3 regions of the Mycobacterium lehmannii genome follow, and region 3 is predicted to be linked to each of the others. Evidence: predicted binding sites of a transcription regulator. Region 3 holds the regulator's gene; each other region holds the start of a gene.
What was found. Region 3 encodes LexA, which represses DNA repair genes until DNA is damaged. Its sites were predicted from a motif close to CGAACANNTGTTCG; they were not measured.
Positions count from the first base shown of each region.

Region 1: cofD (2-phospho-L-lactate transferase) is a predicted target of LexA. The motif match lies at 1,175-1,188, and genes of this name have one in related genera.
Region 2: AU192_RS03100 (error-prone DNA polymerase) is a predicted target of LexA. The motif match lies at 1,590-1,603, and genes of this name have one in related genera.

Region 1 is NZ_LQIR01000006.1:52,585-55,840, forward strand. Features, by position in the region: gene AU192_RS05385 (DUF3499 domain-containing protein) at 1-119, opposite strand, end outside; gene AU192_RS05390 (metallopeptidase family protein) at 277-699, shown strand; gene AU192_RS05395 (WhiB family transcriptional regulator) at 709-978, opposite strand; gene cofD (2-phospho-L-lactate transferase) at 1,418-2,437, shown strand; gene AU192_RS05405 (coenzyme F420-0:L-glutamate ligase) at 2,434-3,256, shown strand, end outside.
Region 2 is NZ_LQIR01000002.1:63,275-66,530, forward strand. Features, by position in the region: gene AU192_RS03100 (error-prone DNA polymerase) at 1-1,576, opposite strand, end outside; gene AU192_RS03105 (HNH endonuclease signature motif containing protein) at 1,770-3,254, shown strand; gene AU192_RS03110 (adenylate/guanylate cyclase domain-containing protein) at 3,251-3,256, opposite strand, start outside.
Region 3 is NZ_LQIR01000012.1:44,496-47,751, reverse strand. Features, by position in the region: gene nrdR (transcriptional regulator NrdR) at 1-241, opposite strand, end outside; gene AU192_RS08115 (LysM peptidoglycan-binding domain-containing protein) at 401-856, opposite strand; gene lexA (transcriptional repressor LexA) at 1,076-1,771, shown strand; gene AU192_RS08105 (LGFP repeat-containing protein) at 1,768-3,256, opposite strand, start outside.

The DNA of each region.
Region 1 (3,256 bases), on a different contig from region 3:
GGTTCGGCCACCGTCGCGAGGGGGCCGACGACCGCCGTGGAGTCGGCGTAGACGAATGTCAGCGTCGCGACCGCATAGTGCGGACACCCGGGCCGGCAGCAGCGACGGGGAACGTTCACAGCGGAAGGCTATCGTGGCCGCACTCCGCATGCCGCCGGACACGCGCAGCCTGCCGACGGCCGATCTCGAACCGTTACGATCCAGTTCATCGCGCACGAAAGGAGCACCCAAGCGGTGGCCAAGCGTGGACACATGCGCGCGCGCCGGGGTCGCGGGATGCGCGGGCCCTTACTCCCCCCGACCGTGCCGGGCTGGCGCAGTCGCGCCGAGAGGTTCGACATGGCGGTGCTGGAGGCCTACGAGCCGATCGAGCGGCGTTGGCAGGACCGGCTGGCGACACTGGACGTCGCGGTGGACGAGATACCACGCATTGCGCCCAAGGATCCCGACAGTGTGCAGTGGCCGCCGGAAGTGATCGCCGACGGGCCGATCGCGCTGGCCCGGCTGATCCCGGCGGGCGTGGACGTCAGGGGGAACGCCACACGCGCGCGAATTGTGCTGTTTCGCAAACCAATCGAGCGGCGGGCCAAGGATTCAGTCGAGCTCGAGGAGCTGCTGCATGAAATCCTGGTGGCTCAGGTCGCCACATATCTGGGCGTCGAGCCTTCCGTCATCGACCCGACGATCGACGACGACTGATCTCGCGGCTCAGATGATTCCGCGCTTGAGGCGGCGACGCTCGCGCTCGGACAGGCCGCCCCAGATACCGAAGCGCTCGTCATGCGCCAACGCGTAATCCAGGCAGGCGTCGCGCACCTCGCAGCCCTGGCAGATGCGCTTGGCTTCGCGCGTCGAGCCGCCCTTCTCCGGAAAGAACGCCTCGGGGTCGGTTTGGGCGCACAGCGCCTTCTCCTGCCAGAGTTCGTCCTCCGGTGTCAGTGCCGGCGCCACCTCGATCGGGTCGGGCACCAAACTCAGTTGGGGACGCCGGGGCGTCTCAACCGGTGCCGGTTCCGAATGGGCGTGCGGCGCGCTGTCTACTGAGCCGAAGACTCGGCTGTCGAACCGAACCAGACGATCGAAATCGCCGTACTCAAAAGACATCTTCCGCCTCCTCACCTGGTCTCGTTGATCCCCTATAAGTGGCCCGCAGAGATGCGGAACACTTCCAATTCGAACAAGTGATCGAATCTCGGTCTGCGGCACCGGAACCGGATGGCCTACCGGGAAATGACACTGCTGTGATTACACACGCGTCAGTCGCCCTGGTCAAGCTCTAGAACAGGAATTCATACCATTCCGTGATCGAAATACGGCGAGTCGTGACCTCGGCGTGTCCATCACACTCCCGCCCACCGGCCCGGGCCGCCGCTCCTGCCCGTACCGAATTCGGTTGGACGGCCTACGCTCGGTCGATGTGAAGGTCACCGTACTGGTCGGCGGCGTCGGCGGCGCCCGCTTCCTGCTTGGCGTGCAACATCTGTTGGGGCTTGGGCAGTTTGGTGGCGCCAAAGGTACTGCTGGGACTGATGATACTGCTGAGCACGAATTGACTGCAGTGGTCAATGTGGGTGACGACGCGTGGATGTTCGGCGTGCGGATCTGTCCGGACCTCGACACCTGCATGTACACCCTCGGCGGAGGTATCGATCCCGAACGCGGCTGGGGACATCGCAACGAAACCTGGCATGCCAAGGAGGAACTCGCGGCCTACGGCGTGCAGCCCGACTGGTTCGGCCTCGGAGACCGGGACCTGGCGACACATCTCGTGCGCAGCCAGATGTTGCGCGCGGGCTATCCGCTGTCGCAGGTGACCGAGGCGCTATGTGCGCGATGGGCCCCCGGGGCAAGGCTGCTGCCCGCCAGTGACGACCGCAGCGAAACCCACGTCGTCATTACCGATCCCGGACCCGGCGAGTACGCAGGCGAGAAACGTGCCATCCACTTTCAGGAGTGGTGGGTGCGATACCGGGCGAAAGTACCAACGCACAGCTTCGCTTTCGTCGGCGCCGAAAAGGCCACTGCCGGACCCGGCGTCGCCGAGGCCATCGAAGCCGCCGACGTCGTGCTCATCGCGCCGTCCAACCCGGTGGTGAGCATCGGCGCGATCCTGGCCGTACCCGGTATCCGCGGCGCGCTGCGTTCCACACCGGCGCCGGTCATCGGCTACTCCCCGATCATCGGCGGAAAGCCGTTGCGCGGCATGGCCGATGAATGCCTGTCGGTGATCGGCGTGCCGAGCACGTCCGAAGCCGTGGGCAAACACTACGGCGCGCGCTCCGGTGTCGGCATCCTCGACGGCTGGTTGGTGCACGAGGGAGACGGCGCGGCGATCGACGGTGTCGACGTGCGTGCGGTGCCACTGCTCATGACCGACCCCGAGGTCACCGCCGAGATGGTTCGCGCCGGAATGGATTTGGCAGGCGTGAAGCCATGAGCGGCGGCGACCCCGGCTCAACGGCGCCCCCGAGCGGCGACCCCGGCTCAACGGCGCCGCCGAGCGGCGACCATGGCTCGGCCGCCGCGGTGGAGCTGCTGCCCATTGCGGGGTTGCCCGAGTTCCGCCCCGGCGACGACCTTGCCTCGGCGATCGCCGAGGCCGCGCCGTGGCTGCGTGACGACGACATCGTCGTGGTCACCAGCAAGGTGATGTCGAAGTGCGAGGGCCGCATCGTCGATGCGCCGATCGACCCCGAGGAGCGCGACGTGCTGCGACGCAGGCTCATCGACGCCGAGGCGGTCCGCGTGCTGGCGCGCAAGGGCCGCACGCTGATCACCGAGAACGCGATCGGCCTGGTTCAGGCCGCAGCTGGTGTCGACGGCTCCAACGTCGACTCCGCCGAACTCGCGCTGCTGCCAACCGATCCCGACGCCAGCGCCGCGGCACTGGCGTCCGCGCTGCGCGAGCGGCTCGGCGTGACGGTCGGCGTCGTCGTCACCGACACCATGGGCCGGGCCTGGCGCAACGGGCAGACCGACGTGGCGATCGGCGCGGCCGGCGTGACCGTGCTGCACGGTTACGGCGGTTCGGTCGACCGGCACGGCAACGAACTGATCGTCACCGAGATCGCGGTGGCCGACGAGATCGCCGCGGCAGCGGATCTGGTGAAGGGCAAGCTGACCGACATCCCGGTCGCGGTGGTGCGCGGGTTACGGCTGCCCGACGACGGTTCCACCGCGCGCCGGCTGGTGCGGGCGGGCGAGGAGGACCTGTTCTGGCTCGGCACCGAGGAGGCCATCGCGCTCGGCAGGAGTC
Region 2 (3,256 bases), on a different contig from region 3:
CGGCGAGGTTGCCCCACTGGCCGAGCTGCTTGCTCCAGGCGTCCTGCTGACCTTGCGAGAAGCCCAGTGCGCGGGCCATGTCGCGTACCGCGCTGCGACCCCGGTAGGTGATGACGTTGGCCACTTGGGCGGCGTAGTCGCGGCCGTAGCGGTCGTAGACGTACTGAATGGCCTTCTCCCGCAGGTCCGATTCGATGTCGATGTCGATGTCGGGTGGGCCGTCGCGCGCCGGGGACAGGAAGCGTTCGAACAGCAATTCGTTGGCGACCGGGTCCACGTTGGTGACGCCGAGGGCATAGCAGACCGCGGAATTGGCCGCCGATCCCCTGCCCTGGGCCAGGATGCCGTTCTCCCTGCAGAACCGGGTGATGTCGTGGACCACCAGGAAGTACCCGGGAAAGGTCAGCTGCTCAATGACTTTCAGCTCATGGTCGATCTGCGCGTATGCGCGCGGCGCCCGCTGCGGTGGGCCATATCTCCGGTGCGCGCCCTCCATCACCAGATGACGCAGCCAGCTGTCCTCGGTGTGGCCGTCGGGGACGTCGAACGGCGGTAACTGCGGTGCGATCAGCGCAAGACCGAACGCGCACTGCTCACCGAGGTCGGCCGCGGCCGTCACCACCTCAGGCCGGTCGGCGAACAGCCGGGCCATCTCCTCACCCGACCGCAGATGCGAACCGCCCAGCGGGGCAAGGTAACCGGCGGCCTCGTCCATCGAGTGCCGGGCGCGGATCGCCCCCATCGCCATGGCAAGCCGGCCCCGCGACGGTTCGGCGAAATGCGCGGCGGTGGTGGCGACCACGCTCAGGCCGAACCGGGGCGCCAGCTCGGCAAGGACGGCGTTGCATTCGTCGTCACAGGGGTGCCCGTGATGGGTGAGTTCGACGCTGACCCGGTCGCGGCCGAAGCGGTCGACCAGGTCAGCCAGCGCGGTGGCGGCGGCCTGCGGACCGCCTTTTGAAAGCGCCTGTCGGACATGCCCTTTACGGCAGCCGGTGAGGATGTGCCAGTGTCCGCCTGCGGCCTCGGTCAGCGCGTCATAGTCGTAGTGCAGCTTGCCCTTCTCACCGCCGGCCAGGTGCGCCTTGGCGAGTTCGCGTGACAACCGCCGGTAGCCCTCGGGGCCGCGCGCGAGCACCAGCAGGTGCGGGCCGGGCGGATCGGGGTCTTCGGTCCGGTTGCCCCCGCCGAGGGACAGTTCGGCGCCGAATACCGTCGACATCTCCAGTTCCCTGGCGGCTTCGGCGAAGCGCACCACGCCGTAGAGGCCGTCATGGTCGGTCAGCGCGATCGCCCGCAGGTCCAGTCGGGCCGCCTCCTCGACCAGTTCCTCCGGCGTGCTGGCGCCGTCGAGGAAGCTGTAAGCCGAATGCGCGTGCAGTTCGGCGTAGGGAACCGTCGACGTGGGTCGCTCGACGTCGAGTGGCTGGTACTCGCCTCGCCTACTGGACCAGGCCGGGCTGTCGCCGCCGTCGCCGATCTGCTCGTCGATGGGCCAAGCGCCGGCGCGGCGCGGTTTGCCGTTGAGCACCCGCTCCATTTCCACCCAGCTCGGTGGCCCGGTATGCCAGCCCATGGTTGCAGTGTATCGAACTTGTGTTCGAACCACTTGGGTCCTCCATCCCCCGTTGCCTCATCAGAAATGCGCGCGTACGCCTGAATCCCGACGAAAGCGCACGTTATCCCCAAGCTCAGGTTCATCTACAGGTTGGGCGACGGAGTGCACTGGCGGCCGACCCGCGTCTGTCCCCGTGGCTAAATTCGCTAGTATGTTCGAACAGCTGGTTCAGGCGGCCGACGGCACTAGCGGTGCCGGAGCGGCCGGTGCGTGGGCGCGCATCGAGAACGCCGCCTGCGCGCGCCGGCTCTCGGCGGCGGCCGATGTGTTGGATCGGATGTACGCCGCCGACGGCTCGGCCGAACGCGACCAATGGATCCTCGACAATTACGCCGCGGTTGCCGCCGAGATCGCCCCCGCCCAGCGTGTGTCGCTCGGAATAGCCGCATCCCTGCTGGAGACCGCGATCACCCTGCGTGACCGTCTTCCCGGCGTCAACGCGGTGTTCCTGACCGGCGCCATCTCCTACCGCGAGGTGACCACCATCGTGTCTCGCACCCGCTTGATCCAAGACCGCGACGCGCTGGCCAACGTCGATGCCGCGATCGCTGCGCACGTCGAGGGGTGGACGACGCTGTCATCGATGAAGTTGCAGACCTCGATCGACTACTGGGTCGACCGCTTCGACCCCGCCGCGGTGCGCCGTGCCGAGAACAGCTCCCGCACCCGCTACGTCGACGTGAGGAACAGTAAGAATGGCTTGGGCGTCGCCTACATCGAGGCGACGGTTTTCGCCCACGACGGTGAGTCGATCGACCAACGCCTCGAAGCCTTGGCCGCGACGGTGTGTGACAACGACCCCCGCACCCAAGAGCAGCGCCGCGCCGACGCCCTCGCCGCCGCCGTCAACGGCGCGCAAGCGCTGCCGTGTGCGTGTGGTTCGGACGAGTGCCCTGCCGCGGGTCTCACCGTCGACAACGTGATGGTGCACGTCGTGGCGAGCGAAGACACGTTAAATGACGAAACCCCAGCGGATTTGGACGGTGACAAGCCAGTCGAGGCGGTCGAACCCGACGATCCCAGCCTGGGAGGCCCGGCCGCGACATCGCCAGGTTTTGTGATGGGCCGCGGCGTGGTGCCTGCCCCGATTGTGGCCGCCAAGCTGGCCGTCGCTCGGCGTCGCCCCGTGAAACACCCAGGGGATGCGCCTCCGGAAAGGCGACGAAATCCCTCGGCGGCCCTGGCGTGGTTCATCCGCTGCCGCGACCTGACGTGCCGCTTCCCAAACTGCGACAAGCCGGCCATCCGTTGCGACATCGATCACACCATCCCCTATCCACGGGGTGCCACGCAAGCGTCGAACCTCAAGTGCCTGTGCCGAATTCACCATCTCTACAAGACGTTCATCGGTTGGCGCGATCGACAACATCCCGACGGCACTGTCGAGTGGCTCTCACCGGGCGGGCAGAAGTACACCACGCATCCAGGTAGCAAGCTGCTGTTCCCGTCGCTGTGCCGGCCGACCGCGCCCGCGGTGGTCGACCCCAGCGTCGACCTTATCGACGATGCGGCCCGTTGCTTGAAGATGCCGCGCCGCAACCGAACCCGCGAGCAGAGCCGCGCCGCCGCCATCGAAGCGGAGCGTCAGCGCAACCAGCCCTACGCCGACGAGCGCAACAGACCTCCGCCGTTCTAGGT
Region 3 (3,256 bases):
ATGCGTCCTCGTCGACCTGACTGCCTTGGCACGCCCTGCGCACTCCCTTGATGACCTTTTCGCGGCTGAACGGCTCAGTGACACCGCTGCGCTTGACGACGGCCAGGATGGCGGTCTCGACCGTAGTGAACCGACGTCCGCACTCCGGGCATGATCGCCGCCGCCGGATGGCCTGGCCCTCGTCGGTTTCCCGCGAGTCGACCACACGCGAATCCGGGTGACGGCAGAACGGACAGTGCATCACCGCTCCTTCGCCGCGCCAACAGAGGACCAACTCGAACCTCTCCGAGCGTACCCGCGGCGGGTTGCGAAAGCCCAGCACCGGGCTGAACGGCACATAGTCGGCCGATCTGTCGGTGAACATGTCTGCGCAGCAAGCTGTTTGGCCGGCCGGTGACCGTCAGCCGACCGGCGCGATCAGTGTCTGGCCGGCGTCCAGTGCGGGCGAGTCGAGCTGGTTGAGCTCGCTGATCCGCTCCATCACCTGGCTCACGGGCGCGTCGGGGGCCACACGCATGGCGACGTGCTGCAGGCTTTCGCCGGTCTGGACCTGCACCACCGCGAGGCGCTCCGGCACCGCGGTCGACGTGGTGCCCACAACGCCGCCGAACTGCGCGACCAGGCCGAGCCACATCGTGATTCCCGCCGCGACCAAGGACAGGAGCACCGTGGTGGCGGGAGTGATCGGTCGCCGTCGGTGCGATGCTCGCGACATCAGCACGCCGGTTCCGCGATAGCGGACCGCCGCTCCGCCCGGCCGGGTGGCCGCGGGGTGCCGACGACGGGCGCCTGGAGGCCGGATACCGGTCCTGACCACGCGCGGGGCCTGGAATTCGTGGGTGTCGAGAACGGTCATCTGCCTGCCTTCCGATCCGCTGCTTTCGCTCTTGTGTTCGAAGATAGTCGATCACATGTTCGAAAGATAGAACGTGTGATCGAACTGTTGTGAAACGATAGGACAGGCCACCGACAGAAAATCGATGCGCGATTTCCGCGACTTCCTGAGGCACCCCGACTCCGACACGCCTCGAACACATGTTTGATTAATCGAGTGCCGCGGGTTACATTCGGCGGCATGGACTCCAGCAGCGATAATCGGGACGGCACAGGCGGGGCCAGATCTGTGGACTCTGGGCTCACCGAGCGTCAGCGCACCATCCTCGACGTGATCCGCGCATCGGTCACCAACCGTGGCTATCCACCGAGCATCAGGGAGATCGGCGATGCGGTTGGCTTGACCTCCACATCCTCAGTCGCGCATCAACTGCGCACGCTCGAACGCAAGGGCTACCTGCGGCGCGACCCCAACCGGCCGCGCGCCGTCGACGTGCGCGGCGCCGACGACCACGTGACTCCGATCGTCGCCACCGACGTCGCCGGCTCCGATGCCCTGCCGGAGCCGACGTTCGTACCGGTGCTCGGGCGCATCGCCGCGGGCGGGCCGATCCTGGCCGAGGAGGCCGTCGAAGACGTCTTCCCCCTGCCGCGCGAACTGGTCGGCGAGGGCTCGCTCTTCCTGCTCAAGGTCGTCGGCGACTCGATGGTCGACGCCGCGATCTGCGACGGCGACTGGGTGGTCGTGCGTCAACAGAACGTCGCCGACAACGGGGACATCGTGGCCGCGATGATCGACGGCGAAGCCACGGTGAAAACGTTCAAACGCACACGCGGGCAGGTGTGGTTGATGCCGCACAACCCGGCCTTCGATCCGATTCCAGGTAACGACGCCGCGGTGCTGGGCAAGGTCGTCACCGTCATACGGAAGATCTAGTCGGCCCGGACGAAGCCGTTCGTGCGCGCGAATTCCTCGCTGGAGAACCAGATTTCGGCTTGTACCTCATCGTATTCGGCCGAGGTGGGAAGCCAGTAGAGCCCCGACTGGGTGTCGGCCTTGATCGGGTAACCCTCGGGCGCCTGCCCGGAGTCACTGAACGGAAGGCGGAACGCCGGGCTGGGCACTTCCGGCTCGTCGATGACGATCTTGGCGTGACGGCCCGTGTCGGTCAGCGGATCCCGTTGCGGAGGTTCACGTTCCACCGACAAGGCGGGTATATCGCGTTCCTCGTACCCCATGTCGGGCTCCTCGAACAACGCGCCACGCTCGTCAGACGCCCCGTACAGCTCGTCGTCACGCTCTTCGGGTAGCGCGTCGCGCTCATCGGGTAGCGCGTCGCGGTCCTCGGGCGCACCGTCCTGCTCGCCGGCGGTCTCACCCGCGCCGGCGGCCAGGCGCTCCGCGGCGATGCCGGCCTCTCCGGAACTCTGTATCCGGGTCGGCGCGGTGTCGACATTGTCCGGGTTCTCCTCACCCGCGGCGAATGCCGACGTGTCCGAGGCACCACCGAAGTCCGGCGACGGCGCCTCCCAGGGATTGGCCGATGACGCCGAGCCCGACTCCCCCGACGCAGACAACGCGCCCAAACCCTCAGTGGCATACCGATCGCCGAACATCGCCGCGGACGGATCCCCGCCGCCCGCCCCGGCTGCCCCCGAACCCAGTGTGCTGTAGGCCTGTTCGGCCTCGGCGCCGTACGAGTCGTCGTAGTGGTCCTCGACGGGTCCGGGTCGATCGACGTCGTTACGACGCCGGTTGCGCAGGCTCGCAAACGCCACCAGGCCAACGAGGATGAGCACCGGCACGATCGCGAGCAGCCACCACCAGCTGAAGGCGAACCAGTTCCCGTCACCACCGGAGTCCGACGCACGCGGCGTGCCGGCCGTATCGGGGCCCTGCTCGGCGGGGACCTCCAGGCCGGCCAACTCGGTCGCGAGGTTGGGCGGCTCGGTGCTGAACTCACCGGTTGACCGATTCCAGTTGACCACGCCTCCGGTGAACCGCTGCGTGATGACGTCGCCCTTCTCGGACTGGTCGGCCATCGGTGCGCCGAGCGTCCCCTCCGCGCCGTCGAGCTTGTCCCACGCCGCACTCATCGCGCCGCGCACCAGCACAGCGCCGTGGTCCGGCGTCCAGAAGATCACCGGTTTGTCGTCGGCGGCGAAGCGCGCCATCCGGCTCGCGGTGGGCAGCCCGCCGTCGGCCTCACTGGCGATCGGAAATCCGAGATCCCCCTCGGGCCCACCGAGGCTTTCGTACTTGGCCAGGACCTGACCGGTGACGACTCGCGCCCCTGTCGCGGGACTGTAGAAGATTTTGCCGCCGGCGAAGTTCTGAGCCAGACCGTCGTCGCCTATCGGGTACGGCGGTCCCTCCGCGGCGCCGAGAGGGCCCAGCGGGCCTCCCGCCGCGCGGCGTGCC